DNA from 4 places in the Streptomyces sp. WZ-12 genome. Region 2 is predicted to be linked to each of the others. Evidence: riboswitches for the same ligand, from Rfam matches in the RefSeq annotation. Region 2 holds a riboswitch; each other region holds the start of a gene.

Region 1 (5,886 bases), 7.9 Mb from region 2:
ACGGTCGGGACCGGCCGGCGGGTGCGGGCGATCAGCGGCACGCAGGCGAGCGCCAGGCCGCCGATGGTCCAGGCGATCGGGCTGTGGTGTCGGTAGGCGGTGGTGGCCGCCACCGGGGAGGACAGGGCGAAGCAGGTCAACGCGGCGGCGAGGTCGGCCGCCCGCGGCCGGGCCCGCAACCATCCTCTGAGCAGGTCGATCATGTGCACTCCTTCACCGTACGCACCCCTCCGCACCCGGGGTCGGGCCCGGGTGCGGATCCGCGGCCCTCGCCCCACGGACCGGGTCCGGTGGGCTACCAGGTCACGGGCGTGGCGGTGGGAGGCGGGCCCTACGGCTGCACCGCGATGGCCAGCGCGGGGCAGCGGCCGGCGGCGTCCTCGACCTCGGCCAGCGCCTCCTGCGGCGGGGCGGGGTCGAGCAGGACGACGATGCCGTCCTCGTCGCGCTGGTCGAAGAGCTCGGCGGCGGCCAGCACGCACTGCCCGGCGCCCACGCACTTGTCCTGGTCAATGGTGATCTTCATCGGGGCTTCCTCGTCGTGTCGTCGGTGCGGTGGGCGGTGGCGTGGCCGGATTGCCGGACCGGTTCGGAAGGGTCAACTGGCTTGCCTGGCATGACTTCCGGCGTGGCTGCTGACGTGGTTGTCTGACGTGGTTGTCCGGCGCGATCGACGCGGGTTACCAGGTCACCGGGAGCTCGTGGACGCCGTAGACGAGCATGTCGTGGCGCATCGGGACCTGTTCCGCCGGCAGCGCCAGGCGCAGGTCGGGGAAGCGGTCGAGCAGCGCGGAGAGGGCCGCCTTCAGCTCCACCCGGGCCAGTTGCTGTCCCAGGCACTGGTGAATGCCGTGACCGAAGGCCAGGTGGGGGCGGTACGGCCGGCCGACGTCCAACTGGTCGGGGTCGCCGGTGAAGTGTGCCGCATCGCGGTTTCCGGACGGCAGACTGGCCACCACCGTCGAGCCGGCCGGTATCCGGTGGCCGCCCAACTCCACGTCCTCCAGGGCCGTGCGGCGCACCCCGTACTGAATGACGCTCAGATAGCGCAGCAGCTCCTCGACGGCCGTGTCCATCAGCGCCGGGTCGTTGCGAAGCGCCTCCCACTGGTCGGGGTGGCGCAACAGGCACATGGTGCTGAGCGCGATCATGTTGGCCGTCGTCTCGTGCCCGGCGAGCAGCAACAGCACCCCGACGCCGGCCAGTTCCTCGTCGGTCAGTTCGCCGGTCCGCACCAGGCCGCTGAGGATGTCGTCGCCGGGCTCGGCCCGCTTGGCGCGCACGAGTCGGCCGAGGAAGCCGGTCAGTGCCTGGTGGGCCCGCTGGACGTCGTCGAGACTGGCGTCGAGCCGGATGAGGGTGGCGGAATCCCGCTGGAAGTCCTCCCGGTCGGCGTAGGGCACGCCGAGCAGTTCGCAGATCACCAACGAGGGCACGGGCAGCGCGAAGGCCTGCACGAGGTCGATCGGGCCCCCGGCGGCGGCCATCGCGTCCAACCGCTCGGCGACGATCTTCTCCACCGCGGGGGTCAGTTGCCGCATCCGCCGCACGGTGAACTGGCCGGTGAGCAGCCGGCGGAGCCGGGTGTGCTCCGGCGGGTCCATCATCAGGAAGTTCCCCGGCGTGGGCACCGGCAGCTCGGCGTCGTCCACGGGCCCGCTCCCGGTCCGCAGGCGACGGCGCCGGGAGCTCATCCGCGGATCGGCCAGCACCGCCCGCGCCTCCTCGTACCCGGTGACCAGCCAGCCGGCGATGCCGTCGGGCAGGGTCGCCTCCGCGACGGGCCGCTGTTCCCGCAGCGTGCGGTACTCCGGCGGCGGGTCGAACGGGCAGGTCCGCGCGGTCGGTTGGGTCATCACGTCGGGTCGTGTTGCGGTCATGGCTGGGAGGTCCTTTCCACGGGGTGGGAGGTTGGGGTGTGGGGGAACGGCTCGGCGCTCAGGGGGTCGGGGGTGCCGCAGCGGTGCGATCCGACGCAGCGCCGGTAGACGCGCCATCCCACCAGCGCGCCGAGCGCGAGGACGACCGGTCCGAACGCGTCGACCGAGCCGAGCGCGATCGTCTGGCCGGTGAAGAACAGCGGGAGTTGGATCGCCAACATCACCAGGTGGCCGGCGTACATCACCAGGTTGCCCCGGGTGAAGGCCCGCCGACGCACCGCACAGCGCCGCCATCGGGTCCGCTCCCCCGTGATCAGCCCGACCATCAGGCCCATCGGCGGCCAACCCCACAGCAGCAGCGCCGGCGTCACCAAGGCCATCACGCTGTGCAGCACCAGGCCGGGGAGGAAGAAGTCCGTTGCCTGGCCGGTGCGGGCGGCGAGCACACCCCCGACGCAGATCAGGCAGAGCGCGGCGAGCGCGCGCCGCACGGATTCCGCACGCGCGATCCGGTAGGCGCAGATCCCGGCAGCGGCCGCCACGGCCAGTGCCAGCGCGACCACCAACCGATGCGTGACGGCGAAGCTCACGGTGAATCCGAAGACCGGGGCGATGTCGATCGCCACGCCCCGCAGCCGACGCCGGACGGCGGTTCCGACGGCGTCCGCACGGTGTTCTCCAGGGTGCACGGTGGTTTCAACCCCTCAACGGATGCCGGTCGTTCGGCCGCTCGGACAGTCACCACCGTGCCGCGTCACGTCCGGCCTGTCGTCGCCCGTCCGCAGACTCTTGATCTGCTGCGGACGCAGTAGGGCGCGGGCGGCGTCTGCTGCGAACGCAGGCCACGCCGGGCGCCCCGGAACAGGCCGGAGCCCGTGACCGTTTCCCGGTCACGGGCTCCGATGGTCGTCAACGTGCCGACTGGTAGAAGGGGTTGGGATGCCGGCGACGTGCGGCCGGGGGTGCGGGCTCGGGCGCCGGACAGGATCCGGCGGGGACAAGGCGGGCCGCGCCGGCGGTCAGCCGGTCTCGTTGGCCGGGGCGGCTTCGTTCGGGTCGTCGGCTCCGCCGATCCTGTCGGCCCCGTCCGCCTTCTGGCCCCAGCGGTGTTCCAGCTTGGCCAGGCGCCAGTAGGTCAGGGCGCAGGCCCAGACGACGACGAACAGTCCGACGATGAGGTAGCCGACGTTGTTGAGGTCGATGGAGGAGATCCAGTCGGTGAGCCCGTCCCGCCAGCCGAGGTTGTCGTGCAACACGCCGACCAGCTCGATGGTGCCGATGAGGAAGGCGACGGCGATGGACAGGCCGGTGATGGTGAGGTTGTAGTAGACCTTGCGCACCGGGTTGGTGAACGCCCAGTGGTAGGCGAAGTTCATGAAGGTGCCGTCGAGCGTGTCGAAGAGGCTCATTCCGGCCGCGAACAGCAGCGGCAGGCAGAGGATCGCGTACCAGGGCAGCCCTGCGGCGGCGCCGGAACCGGCCATGACCATCAGGGTGACCTCGGTCGCGGTGTCGAAGCCGAGGCCGAACAGCACGCCGACCGGATACATCTGGCCGGGGCGTCGGATGGACCTGGTCAGCCGGCCCAGGATGCGGTTCATGAAGCCGCGGCTGGCGAGGTGCTTCTCCAACTCGTGCTCCTCGAACTGCCCGGCGCGCATGGCCTTGAATACCCGGTAAATCCCGGCCAGCGCGACGAGGTTGAGGGCGGCGATCAGGTAGAGGAAGGCGCCGGAGACGGTGGTGCTGATGGCACCGAGGGTGACGCGGGTACCGGAGTTGTCGTTCGCGAGGGTACCGGCGACCTTCGCGCCGGCGGCGATCAGGCCCGCCAGGACCAGCACGATGGTGGAGTGGCCGATGGCGAACCAGAAGCCCACCGAGACGGGGCGCTGGCCGTCGGCCATCAGCTTGCGGGTGGTGTTGTCGATGGCGGCGATGTGGTCGGCGTCGAACGCGTGCCGCATCCCCAACGTGTAGGCGGTGATGCCGAGTCCGACGCCGAAGACCTGCTTGCCGACGGTGTAGTGGTGCGGCGCCACCATGGCGGCCAGGATGACGAAGGCCACCAGGTGCATGGCGGCGATCACCGCGAACAGGACACCGGTGCGTATCCAGTCCTGCCGCTGCCAGCGCTGCGGGAGGGTGGATGCGGTGGTGGATGGCGTGGGGGAATTTTGCAACAGGGGCATATCAGGCAGCCTCTCCAGCACCTCGTGGATGGGTCGTTGTGCGGTGCCGTGGCCGGTCTCCTGGCTTACGGGTCCAATGTCCGCGCGGCCGCCTTCCCGGGCAATGAGCTGCCCAGTGGCACCCGCCGTTCCCGGCGGGGATGACGCGAGGACTTCCCGATCACAGTGGCGAGGGCCGCTCCGGTCTCACACCGGTCTTCCCGAGCACCACGGCGGCAGCAACAGTAGGCCGGTAATCGCCCCTCGACAATCTTGCGCAGTTGCGCAATCCGTGCAAAGAGGGGGCGCGTGTGTGCACGGGAGGGCGCACTTTTGAGCCGGCTGTGCGACGTGGCGGCTGGGACGCCGGTGTATGCGAGGGCGCTCCTGCGCCTGCCGGGGTCCAACCGGCTGCCGTTGGCGCCCCGCGCACCTCCGCCCCCGCATCGGCGCGCGGCCGGTGCGGGGGCGGAGGGTGGTGCGACGGTCACGAGGTACGGCGCGACGGGCGGTCGGGTCCCGGTCAGCGGGGCGCGTCGCCGTCGATCGTCAGCGTGCCTGTTTGGCGGTGCAACCGCCGGACGCGCAGGCCGTCAGCCAGGCGTCGAAGTCGGCGTCGTAACGGGTGCCGATGTCGCGGTTGTAGACGGCGTAGCCGCCCGCGTAGTCGCCGGTCCTGAAGTGCCCCAGCATGGTGGCGACGTCCTGCGGGTGCTTCTCGAACATGTAGCGGACCGCGAGGTAGCCCCACGGGTAGGTGCGGGTCTCGTTGCTGTTGGCGTAGGTGGTCTGGAACAACGTGCTGAGTTTGTAGGCGTGTTGGCCGGCCTGGCGCACCGCCTCGTCGTCGGTGACGCCCCGGTAGCCGTACGAGACGTACTCGGCGAGCCCCTCGATCCACCAGACGTCCGGGACCGTGGTCTGCTGGTTGAAGTCGCCCTTCATGTCGTCGCGGGCGTCGAGGTAGTGGGTGTACTCGTGGTTGAGGTTCCAGATCCGGGCGGGGAAGCCGTTGTCGGTGTCCCTCTGGTACATGATCGACATCGGCTGGTTGTCGGCTTTGGTCGGGTCGCCGACCAGGGTGATACCGCCGTTGTTGGTATCGACGCCGTAGATCGCCCCGGCGTAGGTCTGGTAGTCGTTGCGGCTGCCGAAGACGACGAGTTGGACGGTCGACTCGTGTTGGTCGGGTATCGGGCCGTTGTCCCTCACCAGTTGGTGGAAGTACGGGTCCTGGCGCAGCAGACTGGTGCAGGCGGCGTCGAGGTCGGCGGCGGTCAGGGCCTGCGCCTTGATGGTGTGCGTCTGGTCGCAGGGGTGGGTGATCGGGAGTGCCGCCTTGGTGAGTTGGCCGGGCAGGTCGCACACTCCGTAGGAGGCGCAGTCGGCCTTGTCGTAGGCGTCGACCTGGCTGGCGACCGTGACCCACAGGGACGCCGTCGGACCGGTGATCTTCGAGGCGTCCAACAGGCCCTTGATGAGCGGCCGGACCTTGGCCTGGAGCGGCTGGTGTTCCACGTAACGCCCCACGTTCATACCGGCGTTGGAGTCCAGGTAGGACTTGTCGGTGCCCAGCAGGTCGCGGTGGTCCAGCGCGAAGGAGTTGAGCGTGTCGACGATGCTCGGGTCGGCCGTCACCGCCTTGACGTACGCCTCGTTCCAGTTTCCGCGCCAGAGCGGGGTGTAGGTGTCGTTGACGGCCGCCAGCATGCTGGGGATGGCGTCGTAGGAGCTGTTGTAGCCCTTGAGCATCCGCTGGTAGACGCTCAGGTAGCGGCCCTGTTCGTTGGCGCTGTCGGACAGGACCAGGGCCTCACCGAGCACGTCGCCGTTCC
Region 2 (5,886 bases):
CCGGCGGCCGTCGAGACATTGGCCCGGCAGCTTCACCCGGACTCCTTCCGGTGACCCGATACCGGTACGCGGCGGTGGTGGCCGGACTGGCCGTACTGCTGCTGGCGGCGGCCACCTGCGCGGTCGCCCTCGGCTCGGTCGCGGTGCCGCCCGGGGAGGTCTGGCGCATCCTGGCCCACCGGGTCGTGCCGTCCCTGGTCGACGCCGACTGGCCGCGGGTGCGGGAGACCATCGTGCTGGACGTCCGGATGCCCAGGGTGCTGCTCGGCGCCACGGTGGGCGCCGGACTGTCGGTCTGCGGCATGGCGCTCCAGGCACTGGTCCGCAACCCGCTTGCCGATCCCGGCCTGTTGGGCATCTCCTCAGGCGCCGGCGTCGGTGCCGTCCTGGTGGTGGTCTGCGGCGTCACGGTCTTCGGGCACTACTCGGTCTCCGCCGCCGCGTTCCTGGGCGGACTGGCGGCCCTGCTGATCGTCTACGCCCTGGCGCGGGCCGGCGGTCGGATGACCACGGTCCGACTGATCCTCGCCGGGGTCGCCACCGGACAGGTCCTGTCGGCCGTCGCCAGCTTCCTGATCGTCACCTCCGACCAGGCGCAGAAGGCCCAGTCGGCGCTCCAGTGGATGCTCGGCGGACTGGGCGGCACCGGCTGGGACGCCCTGTGGCTGCCGGCCGCCGCCGTACTGCTCGGCACCGTCGCCCTGTTGGGCACCGCCAGGCACCTGAACGTGCTGCTGGCCGGTGACGAGGCCGCCGCCGCACTGGGGCTGGACGTCGGGCGCTTCCGGGCCCTGCTCTTCGTCCTGTGCGCCCTGCTGACCGGGGTCATGGTGGCGGTCAGCGGAGCGATCGGCTTCGTCGGCCTGATGATGCCGCACATCACCCGGCTGTTGGTCGGCGCCAACCACCGCCGCGCCCTGCCCGTCGCCGCGCTGCTCGGAGCGGTCTTCCTGATCGGTGCGGACCTGCTCGCCCGCACGGTGATCAGCCCCGAGGAGATCCCCGTCGGCATCGTCACCGCCCTGGCCGGCGGTCCCACCTTCCTGTGGCTGATGTACCGAAAGGGGCTGGCGTGAGCGAACTGCGCATCGAGTCGGTGACCGTCGAGGTGGCCGGTCGCACCCTGGTCGACGCCGTCTCGCTACGGGCCGGACCGGGCGAAGTGGTCGGGCTGGTCGGTCCGAACGGGGCCGGCAAGTCCACCCTGCTGCGCACCTGTTACCGGGCCCTGCGGCCGAGCTCCGGCCGCGTCCTGCTCGACGGCACGGACATCCGACACCTGCCGGCCCGCCAAGTCGCCCGCACGCTCGCCGCGGTGCTCCAGGAGATGCCCGCCGACTTCGGCCTGACCGCCCGGGACGTGGTGGCGATGGGGCGCGCCCCCTACCGCCGGGCGTTCCAGGCGGACGGCCGGAACGACACCGAGGCCGTCGGCTCCGCGCTGGCATCGCTGGGCGTGGCCGAACTGGCCGACCGGCGCTTCGACCGGCTCTCCGGCGGCGAGAAGCAACGGGTGCTGATCGCCCGGGCATTGGCCCAACAACCGTCGGTCATGGTGCTCGACGAGCCGACCAACCACCTGGACCTGCGCCACCAACTCGACGCCCTGCGACTGGTCCGGGCGCTCGGCGTCACGGCCGTCATTGCGGTCCACGACCTCAACCTCGCCGCGGCCTTCTGCGACCGCGTCTGCGTCCTCGACCAGGGCCGACTGCTCGCCGACGGCGCCCCGGAGGCCGTACTGACCGAGGAGTTGATCGCCGAGGTCTACGGCGTGCGGACGGAGGTCAGCATGCACCCGGTGAAGGGCAAGCCGAACATCGTCGTGCTGCCCTGACGGGCGCCCGCCCCGGCCCCCTGCCCGCGGCCAGGCAGGGGGCCGGTGTGCGGTCAGGGGTAGATTTACTAGGACGTCCAACTATATATTCGAGAGCGAGGCCCACGGTGCAGGGAAGCCGGTGCGAATCCGGCACGGTCCCGCCACTGTTACCGGGGAGCACGCCGTCGAGCAGTACGCCACTGACGTGTAAGAGGTCGGGAAGGCGGGCGGCGCGCGCCGATCCGGAAGTCAGGATACCGGCCGTGGGGCGTTCCGTGTTGTCCACGAGGATGGAGCAGACACGCATGGCACCGGTGCGTACCCGCGAGCCTGGTCAACCGCCCGGACGGGCGGGGAGGACCGCCTCCGCGGCCCCCGCCGCCTGAGCGGTCCTTCCGCCTTGCGCGATCCCGCGTCCCCACGGCCCGCCCGCCACCGCGCGCGGCGCGGCCCGGCGCGCCATCCCCGGATCCCACCTGACGAGAGCAGGCAACCATGGTCCGTGCACACACTCCCCAACCCGCCCGCGAACTCACCCACTTCATCGGCGGCAAGCCCACCCCGGGAACCTCGGGCGCCCACGGCGACGTCTACGACCCCAACACCGGCGAGGTCCAGGCACGCGTCCCGCTGGCCACCCGCGGCGAGACCGAGGCCGTCATCGCCGACGCGACCGAGGCCCAACGCGCCTGGGGCGAGTGGAACCCCCAACGCCGGGCCCGGGTCCTCCTGCGCTTCCTCCAACTCGCCGAGCGCGACAAGGACTCCCTGGCCCGCCTGCTCTCCTCCGAGCACGGCAAGACCATCCCCGACGCCCACGGCGACCTCCAACGCGGCCTGGACGTCGTGGAGTTCGCAGCCGGCATCCCGCACCTGCTCAAGGGCGAGTTCAGCGACAACGCCGGCACCGGCATCGACGTGCACTCGCTGCGCTCGCCGATCGGCGTGGCCGCCGGGATCACCCCCTTCAACTTCCCCGCGATGATCCCCCTTTGGCAGGCCGCCCCCGCCCTGGCCTGCGGAAACGCCTTCATCCTCAAGCCCTCCGAGCGCGCCCCCTCGGTCCCGCACCGGATCGCCGAACTGTTCCTGGAAGCGGGCCTGCCGCCCGGTGTGCTCAACGTCGTCAACGGCGGCAAGGAAACCGTCGACACCCTGCTGACCGACCCCCGCGTCGGGGCGCTCGGCTTCGTCGGCTCCACCCCGATCGCCGCCCACGTCTACGCCACCGCCGCCGCCCACGGCAAGCGCGCCCAGTGCTTCGGCGGCGCCAAGAACCACCTGATCGTCATGCCCGACGCCGACCTCGACCAGGCCGTGGACGCCCTCATCGGCGCCGGCTACGGCTCCGCCGGCGAACGCTGCATGGCCGTCTCGGTCGCCGTACCCGTCGGCGCGGACACTGCCGACGCCCTGGTCGCACGACTGACGGAACGCATCGCCCAACTCCGCGTCGGCCGCAGCGACGACCCGGACGCCGACTTCGGGCCGCTGGTCGGCCGGGACGCCGTCGACCGGGTGCGCTCCTACGTCGACCTCGGCGTCGAAGAGGGCGCCGAACTCGTCGTCGACGGGCGGGACTTCACCCTCCCCGGCCACGAGGGCGGCTTCTTCGCCGGCCCCTCGCTCTTCGACCGCGTCACCCCGGACATGCGGATCTACCAGGAGGAGATCTTCGGCCCCGTCCTGTCCGTCGTGCGCGCCGCCGACTACGAAGAGGCGCTGCGCCTGCCCAGCGAACACCCCTACGGCAACGGTGTCGCCCTCTTCACCCGCGACGGCGACACCGCCCGCGACTTCACCCGACGCGTCAACACCGGCATGGTCGGCGTCAACGTCCCCATCCCGGTCCCGGTCTCCTACTACACCTTCGGCGGCTGGAAGCGCTCGGGCTTCGGCGACCTCAACCAACACGGCCCGGACGCCATCCGCTTCTACACCCGCACCAAGACCGTCACCTCCCGCTGGCCCGCCGGCGTCAGGGAGGGCGCCAGCTTCACGATCCCGGTCATGAGGTGAGCACGGTGACCACGACCTACCTCACCGAGGACCAACTGGCCCTGGTCGAAACCACCTTGGACTTCACCCAGGACCACCTCACCCCGCACGCCCTGGACTGGGACCGCGACAAGCACTTCCCCCTCGACGTGCTCCGCAAGGCCGCCGGCCTGGGACTCGGCGGCGTCTACGTGCGCGAGGAGTCCGGCGGCAGCGGCCTCGCCCGCGCCGACGGCGTCCTGATCTTCGAAACCCTCGCCTCCGGCTGCCCCGCCATCGCCGGCTACCTCTCCATCCACAACATGGTCGGCTGGATGATCGACCACTACGGCAGCCCCGACCAGCGCGAACGCTGGCTGCCCCGGCTGTGCGCGATGGACGACCTCGCCAGCTACTGCCTGACCGAACCGGGCGCCGGCTCCGACGCCGCGGCCCTGCGCACCCGCGCCGTCCGCGACGGCGACGACTACGTCCTGACCGGCGTCAAGCAGTTCATCTCCGGTGCCGGCGCCGCCCAGCTCTACGTCGTCATGGCCCGCACCGGCGACGAAGGCCCGCGCGGCATCTCCGCCTTCCTCGTCGACAAGGACGACGCCGGCGTCTCCTTCGGCGCCAACGAGCGCAAGATGGGCTGGAACGCCCAACCCACCCGCCAAGTCATCCTCGACGGCGTCCGCATCCCCGCCGACCGGCTGCTCGGCGGCGAGGGCCAGGGCTTCCGGATCGCCATGAACGCCCTCAACGGCGGCCGCCTCGGCATCGCCGCCTGCTCCCTCGGCGGCGCCCGCAGCGCGCTGGACCGCAGCCTGGCCCACCTCGCCGACCGCGAGGCGTTCGGCACCCGCCTGCTGGACGCCCAGGCACTGCGCTTCCGCCTCGCCGACATGGCCACCGAACTCGCCGCCGCCCGGGCCCTGGTCCACCAGGCCGCCCAGGCACTCGACCGGGGCGACCCCCAGGCACCCCAACTCTGCGCGATGGCCAAGCGCTTCGCCACCGACACCGGCTACTCCGTCGCCGACCGCGCCCTGCAACTCCACGGCGGCTACGGATACCTGGCCGAATACGGCATCGAGAAGATCGTGCGCGACCTGCGCGTCCACCAGATCCTGGAAGGAACCAACGAGATCATGCGCGTCATCGTGGCCCGCGGCCTGACGGAGGCGTTCCAGTGACCGGCGCCGACGACCAGCCCGTCCTGCTGGAGACCCGCGGCCGGGCCGGCTATCTGACCCTCAACCGCCCCCGTGCCCTCAACGCCCTCACCCACCCCATGGTCCGCCGCATCGACGGGGCCCTCACCGCCTGGGAGAACGACCCCAGCATCGAGACCGTCGTACTGACCGGCGCGGGGGAGCGGGGCCTGTGCGCGGGCGGCGACATCCGCGCCGTCCACGACGACGCACGCGACGGCGACGGCACCGCATCCGCCGCCTTCTGGGCCGACGAGTACCGGCTCAACGCCCGCATCGCCCGCTACCGCAAGCCCTATGTCGCCCTCATGGACGGCATCGTCATGGGCGGCGGCGTCGGCGTCTCCGCCCACGGCAGCGTCCGCATCGTCACCGAACGCTCCCGGATCGCCATGCCCGAGACCGGCATCGGCTTCATCCCCGACGTCGGCGGCACCTACCTCCTCGCCCTCGCACCCGGATCGCTCGGCCTCCACCTCGCGCTGACGGGCGCTCAGATCGGTGCGGCCGACGCCCTCTTGTGCGGACTCGCCGACCACTACGTTCCTTCCGAGGCCCTCCCGGCACTCGGCGACGACCTCGCCGAGCGCCCCGTCCACGCGGTCCTGGAGCGCCACGTCCGCCCGGCCCCGTCCGGCCAACTCGCCGACCAACGGCCGTGGATCGACGCCTGCTACACCGCCGACACCGTCGAGGAGATCATCGACCGGCTCTCCTCCCACGGCGACCCGGCGGCCAAGGAAGCGGCCGAGACGCTGCTCACCAAGTCACCCACCTCCCTCAAGGTCACCCTCACCGCGCTCCGCCGGGCCCGGCACCTGGGATCCCTCGAAGCGGTACTCGACCAGGAATACCGCGTCTCCTGCGCCTCCCTCA
Region 3 (5,886 bases), 2.2 Mb from region 2:
GACGCGTCCACCACGAACAGCACGAGATTGCCCTCGCGCCCCTCGCGCACCGCCTCCCGCAGGTCGTCCCGGCGCACCACCAGGCCGGGCCCGCGCCGGCCGCGCGCCCACTGGTGCGGCGCCGCGGCCTGCACCGTCGCCGCCAAGTGCAGTTTTCCCAGGGTCCCTTGGGGACGCCGGGCGCCGGCCGTCCGGCCGTGCGCGGTCCGCGCCCGGGACCGCCGGCCGTCCGCGCCCTCGCCCAGCCCCGGCACGTCCAGCCGCCGGGTGCGGAACGGCTCGGCGGCGCCCACCGCGGCCTGCTCCCGGCCCGGCCCGGCCGCGGGCTCGCCCGCCGGCTCCCGCTCGGACTCCTCGGGCCGCGCCGGGCGCTCGGGCTCCTGCTGCCGCGGCACGTCGGGCTGCGGCGCGTCGCCCGGCCGCTCCCGGGACTCCTGCGGCGGCACTCCACCGGGACCACCGTCGGGACCGCCCTCGGGTCCGCCGCCCGGGCCTTCCGGACCGTCGTCCGGACCCTCCGGCTCCGGCTCGTCGTCCGTCCCGCCGGACTCCTCCAACACCTCGTCCAGCTTGTCCTCGTCGAGCCCGGGCGCGTCGAACGGATTGCGCCGCCGGCGGTGCGGCAGCGCCAGCAGCGCCGCCTGCCGGACGTCCTCCGGCAGCACCTCGGTCCGCCCCGCCCAGGCCGCCAACGCACTCGCGGTGCGGGCCATCACGATGTCCGCCCGCATCCCGTCCACCTCGAACGCCGCGCAGGTCGCCGCGATCTGCCGCAGCGCCTTGTCGCCGAGCGCCACCGACGGCAGCAACTCCCGGGCCCGCGCGATCCGTTCGCGCAGCTCCCGCTCCTCGGTCGCCCAGCGCGCCGCGAAGCCCTCCGGGTCGTCGTCGTACGCCAGCCGGCGGCGGACCACCGCCACCCGCTGCTCCGGGTCCCGGGACGCGGCGACCTCCACGGTCAGCCCGAACCGGTCCAGCAACTGCGGCCGCAGCTCGCCCTCTTCGGGGTTCATCGTCCCGACGAGCAGGAACCGCGCGGCGTGCCGCACGGAGACGCCCTCCCGCTCCACGTAGGAGGCGCCCATGGCGGCGGCGTCCAAGAGGAGGTCCACCAAGTGGTCATGCAAGAGGTTGACTTCGTCGACATAGAGCACGCCGCGGTGCGCGTCCGCCAACAGGCCCGGCTCGAACGCCTTCACGCCCTCCGACAGCGCCCGCTCGATGTCCAGCGCGCCGACCAGGCGGTCCTCGGAGGCGCCGACCGGCAGCTCGACCATCCGCGTCGGCCGCGCGTCGGCGACGGCCGCGGCGTGCGGCCCGTCGGGACAGCCCGGGTCCGGTGCGGCCGGCGCACAGGAGAACCGGCAGCCGGCGACCACGTCCACGGCCGGCATCAGCTCCGCCAGTCCGCGCACCATCGTCGACTTCGCGGTGCCCTTCTCGCCCCGCACCAACACCCCGCCGATGGCCGGCGAGATCGCGTTCAGCAGGAGCCCCAGCCGCATGTCGGCCATGCCGACGACGGCGGTGAACGGGTACTGCCGGGTCGGGTTCTGCGTCGTTGTCATGCCTTAAGTCCTCCGCCTCGCCGGCTGCGCTCCTGAAGTGTTCCCCGCCGTTCCCGCCCCGCGTGCCCCGTGCTCATGGCGCCCCCGGAGGCACGAACGGCAGCCCCTCCGGCACCCCTTCCTCGATCAGCCGCAGCAGCGCCTTGGTGTCCGCGTGCTCCTCGATCAGGTCGCCCAGCCGGTCCAACTGCTCCTCGCGCAGCGCGCCGAAGCGGGTGTCCGGCGCCGGCACGAAGCGCCGGCCGGCCGCCCGCGCCACCTCCCGCAGGAACGCCCGCCGGAAACCGTCGCTCTCCAGGGAGCCGTGCCAGTGCGTGCCCCACACGGCGCCCACCCGGCAGCCGTCCAGGTCGTTTCCCCGGCCGTCGGAGAGGAACGCCGCGTCCCCGCCGGAGACCTGGGCCACGCCGTGGTGGATCTCGTAGCCCTCCACCGGCTCGCCCAGCGCCACGCCGGACGGCCGCGCGAGGGTCTTCTCCACCGCGAAGCGGACCCGGACCGGCAGCAGCCCCAGCCCCTCGACCGCCCCGGCCCGCGACTCGACGTCGTCCTCGATGCGCTCGCCGAGCATCTGGTAGCCGCCGCAGACGCCCAGCACCGGCCGGCCCTCGGCGGCCCGCCGGGCCACCGCGTCGGCCAGCCCGCGCTCGCGCAGCCACGCCAGCGCCCGGACCGTGCCGCGGGTCCCCGGCAGCACCACCAGGTCCGCGTCGACGAGCTCCTCCGGCCGGTCCACGAACCGCACCACCACGCCCGGTTCGGCGGCCAGCGCGTCCACGTCGGTGAAGTTGGACATCAGCGGCACCGCGCAGACCGCGACCCGCAGGATGTCCTCGCCCGCCGGCGGCGCCACCACCGACTCCCGCACGGCCCCGCGCAGCGAGACGCGCAGGCCGTCCTCCTCGTCGATGCCGAGCCCGTGGGCGAACGGCAGCACGCCGTAGGTCTCCCGCCCGGTGAGGCCGCGCAGCATCTCCAACCCCGGCTCCAACAGCGTCACATCGCCGCGGAACTTGTTGACGAGATAGCCGGCGACCAGCGACTGGTCCTCCTCCGACAGCAGCGCGGTGGTCCCGAAGAACGACGCGAAGACCCCGCCGCGGTCGATGTCGCCGACCACCACGACCGGGATGCGCGCCGCCCGGGCCAGGCCCATGTTGACCAGGTCGGTGCGGCGCAGATTGATCTCGGCGGGGCTGCCAGCGCCCTCGCAGATCACCGCGTCATGGGTGCGCCGCAGCTCTGCCAGGCAGTCGGTCACGGTCCCGAGCAACTGCTCCTGCCGCCCGTCGTGGTAGCCACGCGCGCTCAACTCGCCCACCGGCTTCCCCAACAGCACCACCTGGCTGCTGCGGTCGCTGCCCGGCTTGAGCAGCACCGGGTTCATCAGCGCGGTCGGCTCCACCCGGGCCGCGGCCGCCTGCATCGCCTGCGCCCGGCCGATCTCCGCGCCCTCCCGGGTCACGAACGAGTTCAGCGACATGTTCTGCGCCTTGAACGGCGCCACCTTGACGCCCCGCCGCGCCAACCAGCGGCAGATGCCGGCCGTCACCACGCTCTTGCCGGCGTCGGACGTCGTCCCGGCCACCAGCAGCCCACCGGCCGTCTTCTCGCGCCCGTTCACCGGGACAGCCTCCCGTTCCCGTTCACCCGGCGGCGCCGCACGGCACCCGCCGCCAACCGTCCCGCCACCGTCACGCCCAGCGCCAGCGCGCTCACCCGCCGGGAGAGCCGCACCGCCCGCTCCACGTCGGAGACCTCCGGGGGCCGCGCCCCGCCGTTGAGCACCGGCCGGTGCTCCACCCGCCCGCCGTACGCCAGCGTGCCGCCCAGCCGGATGCCCAGCGCACCGGCGAACGAGGCTTCCACCGGGCCCGCGTTGGGGCTCGGATGGGCCCCGCCGTCCGCCCGCCAGGCCCGCAGCGCACCGCGCCGGTCCGGCCCGGCGAGGACCGTCAGCGCCGCGGTCAGCCGGGAGCCGGGCCAGCCGGCGACGTCGTCGAGCCGGGCCGCGGCCCAGCCGAACCGCCAATAGCGCGGCGACTTGTGACCCACCATCGCGTCCAGGGTGTTCACCGCCCGGAACGCCACCAGTCCGGGCACCCCGCCCAGCGCGCCCCACACCAGGGCGCCCACCACCGCGTCGGAGGTGTTCTCGGCGACCGACTCCACCACCGCACGGGCCAGCTGCGGCCCGTCCAACGCCTGCGGGTCGCGCCCGCACAGATGCGGCAACCGCTCCCGCGCCACGTCCAGATCGCCGACGTCCAGCGCGCCGCCCACGGCGCGCGCCTCCCGGCCCAACGAGGTGCCGCCCAGCACCGCCCACACCGCGGCCGCGGTCAACGCGGCCCGGGCGCCCGGGTGGTGGCGCACGGCGCGTTCCAACAGCGCGGCGCCGGCGGCCGCGCCGCCCGCGCACACCACGGCGTGGGCCGCGCCGTGACCACGGTGGTCGCGCCACAGCCGACGTTCGAGGGCGCCCGCGGCCCGGCCGAACGCGGCCACCGGATGACCGCGCCGCGGATCCGCCGCGATCAGATCACCGAGGAAGCCGAGGGCCGCGCCGCACGCGTATGCCGCGTGTTCGCCGCGCACCGGATCAGGCCGCCGTCAGACACCGAACGGGCCCTGCGGCAGCGGGCGATGAGGCTCTCGATGGGCAGCCGGGCATGGTGGTATGTCCTCACTCAGGGTCCTCGCCCTGGCTCGACGCGACGGCGACCAGAGTCTCCTGGCTCCCGGATCGGCGCGTCCCCCGGCCTTCCCGCCCGTACGTGGCGTACGGGCCGTGGCCCTCGTTGGAGGAGCGCTCCCCGGTGACAGTGGCGGGACCGCGCCGGATTCGCACCGGACTTCCTCTGCTGTCGCCGATTGGCCCCGGCAGTCCACCACGCCCCGCCACGCCCGTCAACTCGCCCTTGACCTGCGACGCAGCCCCACCGCCCGCCCTGTGTCCAAGACCACAGGGCCGCCGCCGGCGCCCGCCCGCCATCCCACCGCGCCCGTCCCGCGCACCCGCGCGCCGCCCGCCCCGAACTCCGGCCTGCGGAACGGGCCTTCGCGACGACCGGCGGCGCGACAGCCCGGTGGTCGCCCGCATCGCACGCCAACGGGGCGCCCGGCGGCCGCGGCTGGTGCCGCGCCCTCCGGGCGCCCCGTCCACTGCTGCCGGCCCGCGGCCGGCCAACCGTCAGGCGGCGACGATCAGATAGATCCCGTACGCCACCGCCAGCGCGCAGAGCGCGAACGCCGCCAGCGCCCCGGCGCGCGCCCCCGCGCCCGGTGCCGTGGCGGCCGCCGCGTCGCCGGGCGCGGCCGGCTTGCGGGAGGTGCCCACGATGCCGACGGTGAACAGGCCCACGATTCCCACCGTCACCACGAGCGTGACGCCGAAGACCTGGCCGAGAGCTGCCCAGTCGATGTGCATTGCGAAGTCCTTAGGTTCCTTGGGTCAGTTCGGTCGCAGCGGCCGGCCGTCAGGAGGAGGCCGTCGCGGGCTGGGTGGGGGCGGCGGCGTCCCGCTGGGCGGGCACGGCGACCGCGTCCGCCTCGACGGCCGCCGGGACGACCGTGCCCGCCGGGGGCGGCGAGACGGTCTGGAGCGCGGTGGTGACGACGCCCGCCGGCTCCACCGCCGGGCCCTCGTTGACGTTGGTGTGGTCGATCGGCTTGCGTCGGGAGGCGGCCCAGATGCCGCCGCAGATCGCCAGCGCCAGGACGGCCACCGTCGTGATGCCCCAGGTGCCCTGGTCGGCGAGGACCGCGGCCCCCGCGGAGACCAGGCCGGCGGCCGGCAGGGTCAGGCCCCAGGCCACGACCATCCGGCCGGCCGTGGACCAGCGCACCACGCCGCCCTTGCGACCGAGCCCGGAGCCCATCACGGCGCCGGAGCAGACCTGGGTGGTGGAGAGCGCGAAGCCGAGGTGGGAGGAGGCCAGGATGGTGGCCGCGGCGCCGGTCTGGGCGGCGAAGCCCTGCGGCGGCTGGATGTCGGTGATGCCCTTGCCCATGGTGCGGATGATCCGCCAGCCGCCCAGGTAGGTGCCGAGCGCGATGGCCAGGCCGGCGGAGGCGATCACCCACATCGGCGGGTCGGAGTGCGGGGCGACGACCCCGCCGGTGATCAGCGCGAGGGTGATCACGCCCATCGTCTTCTGCGCGTCGTTGGTGCCGTGGGCCAGCGAGACCAGGGCCGCCGAGGCGATCTGCCCGGCACGGTAGCCCTTGGCGGTGTCGGCCTCGTCGCGGCCGCGGGCCAGCCGGTAGGTGAGCCGGGTCGCCGCCATCGAGGCGAGCCCGGCGACGAACGGCGCGG
Region 4 (5,886 bases), 4.1 Mb from region 2:
CCGATGAAGCCGACCGGGATGCCGAGGACGGCGGCGGGGCGCGGCGCCCCCTCCTCGATCATTTCGAGGAACCGGAAGAGGGCGGTGGGGGCGTTGCCGAAGGCGACCACGGCGCCCTCCAGCCGGTCCCGCCACAGTTCGAGCGCGGCGGCGCTGCGGGTGGTGCCCATCCGGGCGGCCAGCTCCGGAACGGCCGGATCGCCGAGGGTGCACAGCACCTCGTTGTCCGCGGGCAGTCGCTTGCGGGTCACGCCGCTGGCCACCATGGTGGCGTCGCACAGGATCGGCGCACCGGCGCGCAGCGCGGCCCGGGCACTGGCCACGACGCCCGGGGTGAAGGCCAGGTCGCGGACGAGATCGACCATGCCGCAGGCGTGGATCATGCGGACCGTGACCCGGCTGACATCGGCGGGCAGTTCGGACAGGTCCGCCTCGGCGCGGATGGTGGCGAAGGACTGGCGGTAGATGGCCGCCCCGTCCTTTTCGTAGTCGAACGCGGTCACTTGAGCCTCGGGGTCGTGGGTTGAGGGGTGGAAGAGGGGTGTGGGGCGTCGGCGGGGGGTGCCAAGTCCCGTGTGCCAGGGGCCGGTTCGGCCCGTACGCAAGAAGCCGGACCTTGTGGTGTTTCACGTGAAACGGCGCTCGGTCGGGGCGTTTCACGTGAAACATCCGCCGGGGCCGTGGAGTTGGAGCGCACGGCGGTGGTGCGGTATCCGTCGGGCGTCGCCAGGACGTCGATCCAGGCGCCGTGCGGATGACCGCAGCGCCGTGCGCAGCCCGACCAGTGGACGGGCGGGCCGACGGGCGGGGCGGAGTCGCCCGCCGGGACGGGCCGGCCCGTGGCGAGGGCGGCCGACGCATCGCTCCGCACGTCCGTCAGGGACTTGGCGCAGCCGGGGAGGCCGGTGCAGGCGGTGACCCCGCGCCACGGCGAGGCCGGGTCGGTGACCAGACCGGCGGCGGCGAACTCGCCCAGCCGTCGGTCCGCCGCGCTCGCCGGCAGGCCGGGGACGACGATGCCGCGCCAGGGCGTGAGGCGCAGCGCGCCGGAGCCGTCCGCCGCGGCGACCTCGGCCAACAGCCGCCACTGGCCCGCGGTCAGCCGGCCGAGCGGCGCCAGGACCACCAGCGCGCGGCGGCCGCCCGGGCCCTCGACCGGGCCGGGGACGGCGGCATCGGCGTACGGCACCGCCGGCCGCGGGCCGGTCGCCGCCGCGTGGGCGGCGGGCTCGGCGGTGATGCCCGCGGCCCGCAGCGCACCCCGCACGTCGTGGACGGTGAGCGGGCGCGCGGCGGGGAGTTCGCGGACCCGCCAGGCGCCGCTGTCGCTCTCGGCCGCGGCGGCCAGGAAGGTCTCGGCGGCGATCAGCGCCGCCCGCGGGACGTCGTCCGCCGCGATCCGCAGCGCCGCCGGGTCCTCGCCGACGCGGAGCAGCGCCCCGTGCCCGGACGCCGCCCCCGGGGCGAACGCGGTGCCCGCCGGGGCCCGTCGGCCGGATTCTGCGAGCAAGGTCACATCGCCGCCGAGCCCCGCCACATCGCCCCGCCCGTCGTCGAGGACGAACAGGAAACGGCCCGAAAGGGCCGTCGCCGGCTCGCTCGCGCACAGCAGCGCATCCAGGCTCCGGGCCCACCACCGCACGTCGGAGGGGGTGTGGTGGTCCAGCCCGGCCAGCGGCGAGGCCAGCACGTTGCGGATCCGCTCATGACGGACCGACGGCAGCAGCCCGGCGTCGGTGAGGAGGGCGGCCAGGCGGCCGCCGCAGTCGTCGGGCAGGCCGCGGAGTTCGACGTTGCCGCGGGAGGTGAGCGAGAGGTGGCCGTCGCCGAGGAGTTCCGCGGCGTCCGCCAGCGCGCGGGCCTGGGATGCCGTCAAGTCCCCTGCGGGCAGCCGGACTCGGGCCAGTTCGCCGTCGGCGGCGGGATGCAGTCGCAGCGCTCCCGGGCAGGCGTCACCGCGGTCCCGTACGGGCGGTCCGGCCCGGTCGGGGCGTCGAGAGGGGGAGGGCGGCATGGCGGCGAGCATACCTACGCGTCGGATCCCGGAACCGGGGTGAGGGGGGCGTACGGGCGGCCCCTCCAGGCGGGCTCCCGCGGCTCGGCCGCAGCCCTTACTATGCAGGTCGGCGGGTCGGCTGACCCGCCGGACGCCAGCGACGGCGCCAAGGGAGGAAGCCCGGTGAGAATCCGGCGCGGTCCCGCCACTGTGAACCCGGCCACCGCCGGGTGAGCCAGGAACTCCCGCCGTCCATACGACCACCCGGGGCGTGGAATCCCCGAGGAAGGGCTGCGCCGTGATCCTGCTGTTGTCGACCTCCGACACCGATCTGCTCAGCGCCCGCGCGGCCACGGGTCCCGTGCCGTTCCGGCTCGCCAACCCCGCCCGCCTCGACGTCGCCGAGCTCCCCGGGCTCCTGGAGGGCACCGACCTCGTCGTGGTCCGCCTGCTCGGCGGCATCCGCGCCTGGGAGGACGGCCTGGACGTGCTGCTGGCCGCGGACCAGCACCGCCCGGTCGTCGTCCTCACCGGCGAACAGGCCCCCGACGCCCAGTTGATGGCGGCGTCCACGGTCCCGGTCGGCATCGCGGCCGAGGCGCACGCCTACCTCGCGCACGGCGGCCCGGCCAACCTCGACCAACTGGCCCGGTTCCTCAGCGACACCGTGCTGCTCACCGGCCACGGCTTCGAGCCGCCCGCGGCCGCGCCGTCCTGGGGCCCGCTGGAGCGCCCCGCCTCGGAGGCGACCGGCCCGACGGTGGCCGTGCTCTACTACCGCGCCCACCACATGAGCGGCAACACCCGCTTCGTCCACGACCTCTGCGACCGGATCGAGCGGGCCGGCAGCCGCCCGATGCCGCTCTTCGTCGCCTCGTTGCGCGCCCCCGAGCCGGAGTTGATCGAGGAGCTGCGCGCGGCCGACGCCATCGTCACCACCGTCCTGGCGGCCGGCGGCACCAAGCCCGCCGAGGCGTCCGCGGGCGGCGACGACGAGTCCTGGGACGCCGGCGCGCTGGCCGGCCTGGACGTGCCGATCCTCCAGGCGCTCTGCCTGACCGGGTCGCGGGCCGACTGGGAGGCGAACGACGAGGGGCTCTCGCCGCTCGACGCCGCCTCGCAGATCGCCGTGCCCGAGTTCGACGGGCGGCTGATCACCGTGCCGTTCTCGTTCAAGGAGATCGACGAGGACGGCCTCCCGGTCTACGTCGCCGACCCCGAACGGGCCGCCCGGGTCGCCGGGATCGCCGTCCGGCACGCCCGGTTGCGGCACATCCCGGCCGCCGAGAAGCGGCTGGCGCTGGTGCTGTCGGCGTACCCCACCAAGCACTCCCGGATCGGCAACGCGGTCGGCCTGGACACCCCGGCCAGCGCCGTCGAGCTGCTGCGCCGCCTCCGGGCCGAGGGCTACGACTTCGGCACCGAGCCGGTGCCCGGCCTGGCGTCCGGCGACGGCGACGAGTTGATCTACGCCCTCATCGAGGCCGGCGGCCACGACCAGGAGTGGCTGACCGAGGAGCAGTTGGCCCGCAACCCGGTCCGGATACCGGCCGCCGACTACCGCCGCTGGTACGCCACGCTGCCGCGGGAGCTCCGCGACTCCGTGGAGGAGCACTGGGGCCCGCCGCCCGGCGAGATGTTCGTCGACCGCAGCCGGAACCCCGAGGGCGACATCGTGCTGGCCGCCCTGCGCCGCGGCAACCTGCTGATCCTCATCCAGCCGCCGCGCGGCTTCGGCGAGAACCCGATCGCGATCTACCACGACCCCGATCTCCCGCCCTCCCACCACTACTTGGCGGCCTACCGCTGGATCGCCACGCCCGCCGCCGACGGTGGCTTCGGTGCCGACGCCATGGTCCACCTCGGCAAGCACGGCAACCTGGAGTGGCTGCCCGGCAAGAACGCCGGCCTGTCCGCCGCCTGCGGCCCGGACGCGGCCCTCGGCGACCTGCCGCTGATCTACCCGTTCCTGGTCAACGACCCGGGCGAGGGCACCCAGGCCAAGCGCCGGGTGCACGCCACCCTCGTCGACCACCTCGTCCCGCCGATGGCCCGCGCCGACTCCTACGGCGACATCGCGCGCCTGGAGCAACTGCTCGACGAGTACGCCGCGATCTCCTCGATGGACCCGGCCAAGCTGCCCGCCATCCGCGCGCAGATCTGGACCCTGATCCAGGCCGCCAAGCTGGACCACGACCTCGGCCTGGAAGAGCGCCCGGAGGACGACGGGTTCGACGACTTCCTGCTGCACGTCGACGGCTGGCTCTGCGAGGTCAAGGACGCGCAGATCCGCGACGGCCTGCACGTGCTGGGCGCCGCCCCGGCCGGCGCGGCCCGGGTCAACCTCGTCCTGGCCATCCTGCGCGCCCGGCAGATCTGGGGCGGCACCTCCGCGCTGCCCGGGCTCCGCGAGGCGCTCGGGCTGGACGAGTCGGCCGCCACCCGCACCGCGGCCGACGACGCCGAGGCCGTCGCCCGCGGCCTCGTCCAGGCCATGGAGGACGCCGACTGGGACCCGGCTGCGGTCTCCCGGGTCGCCGAGGGCCACCCGGAGGCGGTCGCCGCGATCCTCGACTTCGCCACCCGGGAGGTCGTCCCGCGGCTGTCCGCCACCACCGCCGAACTCGACCACGCGGTGCACGCGTTGAACGGTGGCTTCGTCCCGGCCGGCCCGTCCGGCTCGCCGCTGCGCGGCCTGGTCAACGTCCTGCCGACCGGCCGCAACTTCTACTCCGTCGACCCCAAGGCCGTGCCGTCGCGGCTCGCCTGGGAGACCGGACAGGCGCTCGCCGACTCGCTGTTGGCCCGCTACCGCGACGACAACGGCGACTGGCCGCAGTCGGTGGGCCTGTCCCTGTGGGGCACCAGCGCGATGCGCACCTCCGGCGACGACGTCGCCGAGGCGCTGGCGCTGCTCGGCGTCCGGCCCGTGTGGGACGACGCCTCGCGCCGGGTCACCGGCCTGGAGGCGATCCCGCTCGACGAGCTCGACCGTCCCCGCATCGATGTCACCCTCCGCATCAGCGGCTTCTTCCGCGACGCGTTCCCGCACGTCATCGGCCTGCTCGACGACGCGGTGCGGCTCGTCGCCTCTCTCGACGAGCCCGCCGAGGGCAACTTCGTCCGGGCCCACGCCCAGGCGGACCTCGCGGCGCACGGGGACGAACGCCGCGCCACCACCCGGATCTTCGGCTCCCGCCCCGGCACCTACGGTGCGGGCCTGCTCCAGCTCATCGACTCCCGCGACTGGCGCACCGACGCCGACCTCGCCGAGGTCTACACCGTCTGGGGCGGCTACGCCTACGGGCGCGGGCTGGAGGGCCGCCCGGCCCGGGAGGAGATGGAGACCGCCTACAAGCGCATCGCGGTGGCCGCCAAGAACACCGACACCCGCGAGCACGACATCGCCGACTCCGACGACTACTTCCAGTACCACGGCGGGATGGTCGCCACCGTCAAGGCACTCAAGGGCAAGGCCCCCGAGGCGTACATCGGCGACTCGACCCGCCCGGAGACGGTCCGCACCCGGACGCTGGTGGAGGAGACCTCCCGGGTCTTCCGCGCCCGGGTCGTCAACCCCCGTTGGATCGAGGCGATGCGCCGCCACGGCTACAAGGGCGCCTTCGAACTCGCCGCCACCGTGGACTACTTGTTCGGCTACGACGCCACCACCGGCGTCGTCGCCGACTGGATGTACGACAAGCTGGCCCAGACCTACGTCCTGGACCCGGAGAACCGCGCCTTCCTCCAGGAGGCCAACCCCTGGGCGCTGCACGGCATCGCCGAGCGCCTGCTGGAGGCTGAGTCCCGCGGCATGTGGGAGAAGCCGGACGCGGAGACGCTGGCGGCGCTGCGGGAAGCCTTCCTGGAGACCGAGGGCGAGCTGGAGG

What was found. Region 2 has a riboswitch for cobalamin ahead of PV796_RS38940 (CoA-acylating methylmalonate-semialdehyde dehydrogenase). Riboswitches for the same ligand answer to the same signal wherever they lie in the genome.
Region 1: another riboswitch for cobalamin. It lies ahead of PV796_RS03640 (HoxN/HupN/NixA family nickel/cobalt transporter); the one in region 2 lies ahead of PV796_RS38940 (CoA-acylating methylmalonate-semialdehyde dehydrogenase).
Region 3: another riboswitch for cobalamin. It lies ahead of PV796_RS28915 (cobalamin biosynthesis protein); the one in region 2 lies ahead of PV796_RS38940 (CoA-acylating methylmalonate-semialdehyde dehydrogenase).
Region 4: another riboswitch for cobalamin. It lies ahead of cobN (cobaltochelatase subunit CobN); the one in region 2 lies ahead of PV796_RS38940 (CoA-acylating methylmalonate-semialdehyde dehydrogenase).

What each region holds. Positions count from the first base shown of each region.
Region 1 covers NZ_CP118574.1:916,123-922,008, forward strand. The annotation lists gene PV796_RS03620 (sensor histidine kinase) at 1-203, opposite strand, end outside; gene PV796_RS03625 (ferredoxin) at 332-526, opposite strand; gene PV796_RS03630 (cytochrome P450) at 681-1,880, opposite strand; gene PV796_RS03635 (DUF3159 domain-containing protein) at 1,877-2,506, opposite strand; gene PV796_RS03640 (HoxN/HupN/NixA family nickel/cobalt transporter) at 2,900-4,072, opposite strand; cobalamin riboswitch at 4,106-4,299, opposite strand; gene PV796_RS03645 (collagenase) at 4,601-5,886, opposite strand, start outside.
Region 2 covers NZ_CP118574.1:8,860,813-8,866,698, forward strand. The annotation lists gene PV796_RS38925 (ABC transporter substrate-binding protein) at 1-54, shown strand, start outside; gene PV796_RS38930 (FecCD family ABC transporter permease) at 51-1,076, shown strand; gene PV796_RS38935 (ABC transporter ATP-binding protein) at 1,073-1,837, shown strand; cobalamin riboswitch at 1,926-2,099, shown strand; gene PV796_RS38940 (CoA-acylating methylmalonate-semialdehyde dehydrogenase) at 2,315-3,838, shown strand; gene PV796_RS38945 (acyl-CoA dehydrogenase family protein) at 3,844-4,992, shown strand; gene PV796_RS38950 (enoyl-CoA hydratase/isomerase family protein) at 4,989-5,886, shown strand, end outside.
Region 3 covers NZ_CP118574.1:6,682,538-6,688,423, forward strand. The annotation lists gene PV796_RS28905 (putative cobaltochelatase) at 1-1,568, opposite strand, end outside; gene PV796_RS28910 (cobyric acid synthase) at 1,642-3,192, opposite strand; gene PV796_RS28915 (cobalamin biosynthesis protein) at 3,189-4,166, opposite strand; cobalamin riboswitch at 4,297-4,429, opposite strand; gene PV796_RS28920 (hypothetical protein) at 4,762-4,998, opposite strand; gene PV796_RS28925 (inorganic phosphate transporter) at 5,048-5,886, opposite strand, start outside.
Region 4 covers NZ_CP118574.1:4,748,204-4,754,089, forward strand. The annotation lists gene PV796_RS20450 (precorrin-8X methylmutase) at 1-503, opposite strand, end outside; gene cobG (precorrin-3B synthase) at 500-2,026, opposite strand; cobalamin riboswitch at 2,111-2,260, shown strand; gene cobN (cobaltochelatase subunit CobN) at 2,295-5,886, shown strand, end outside.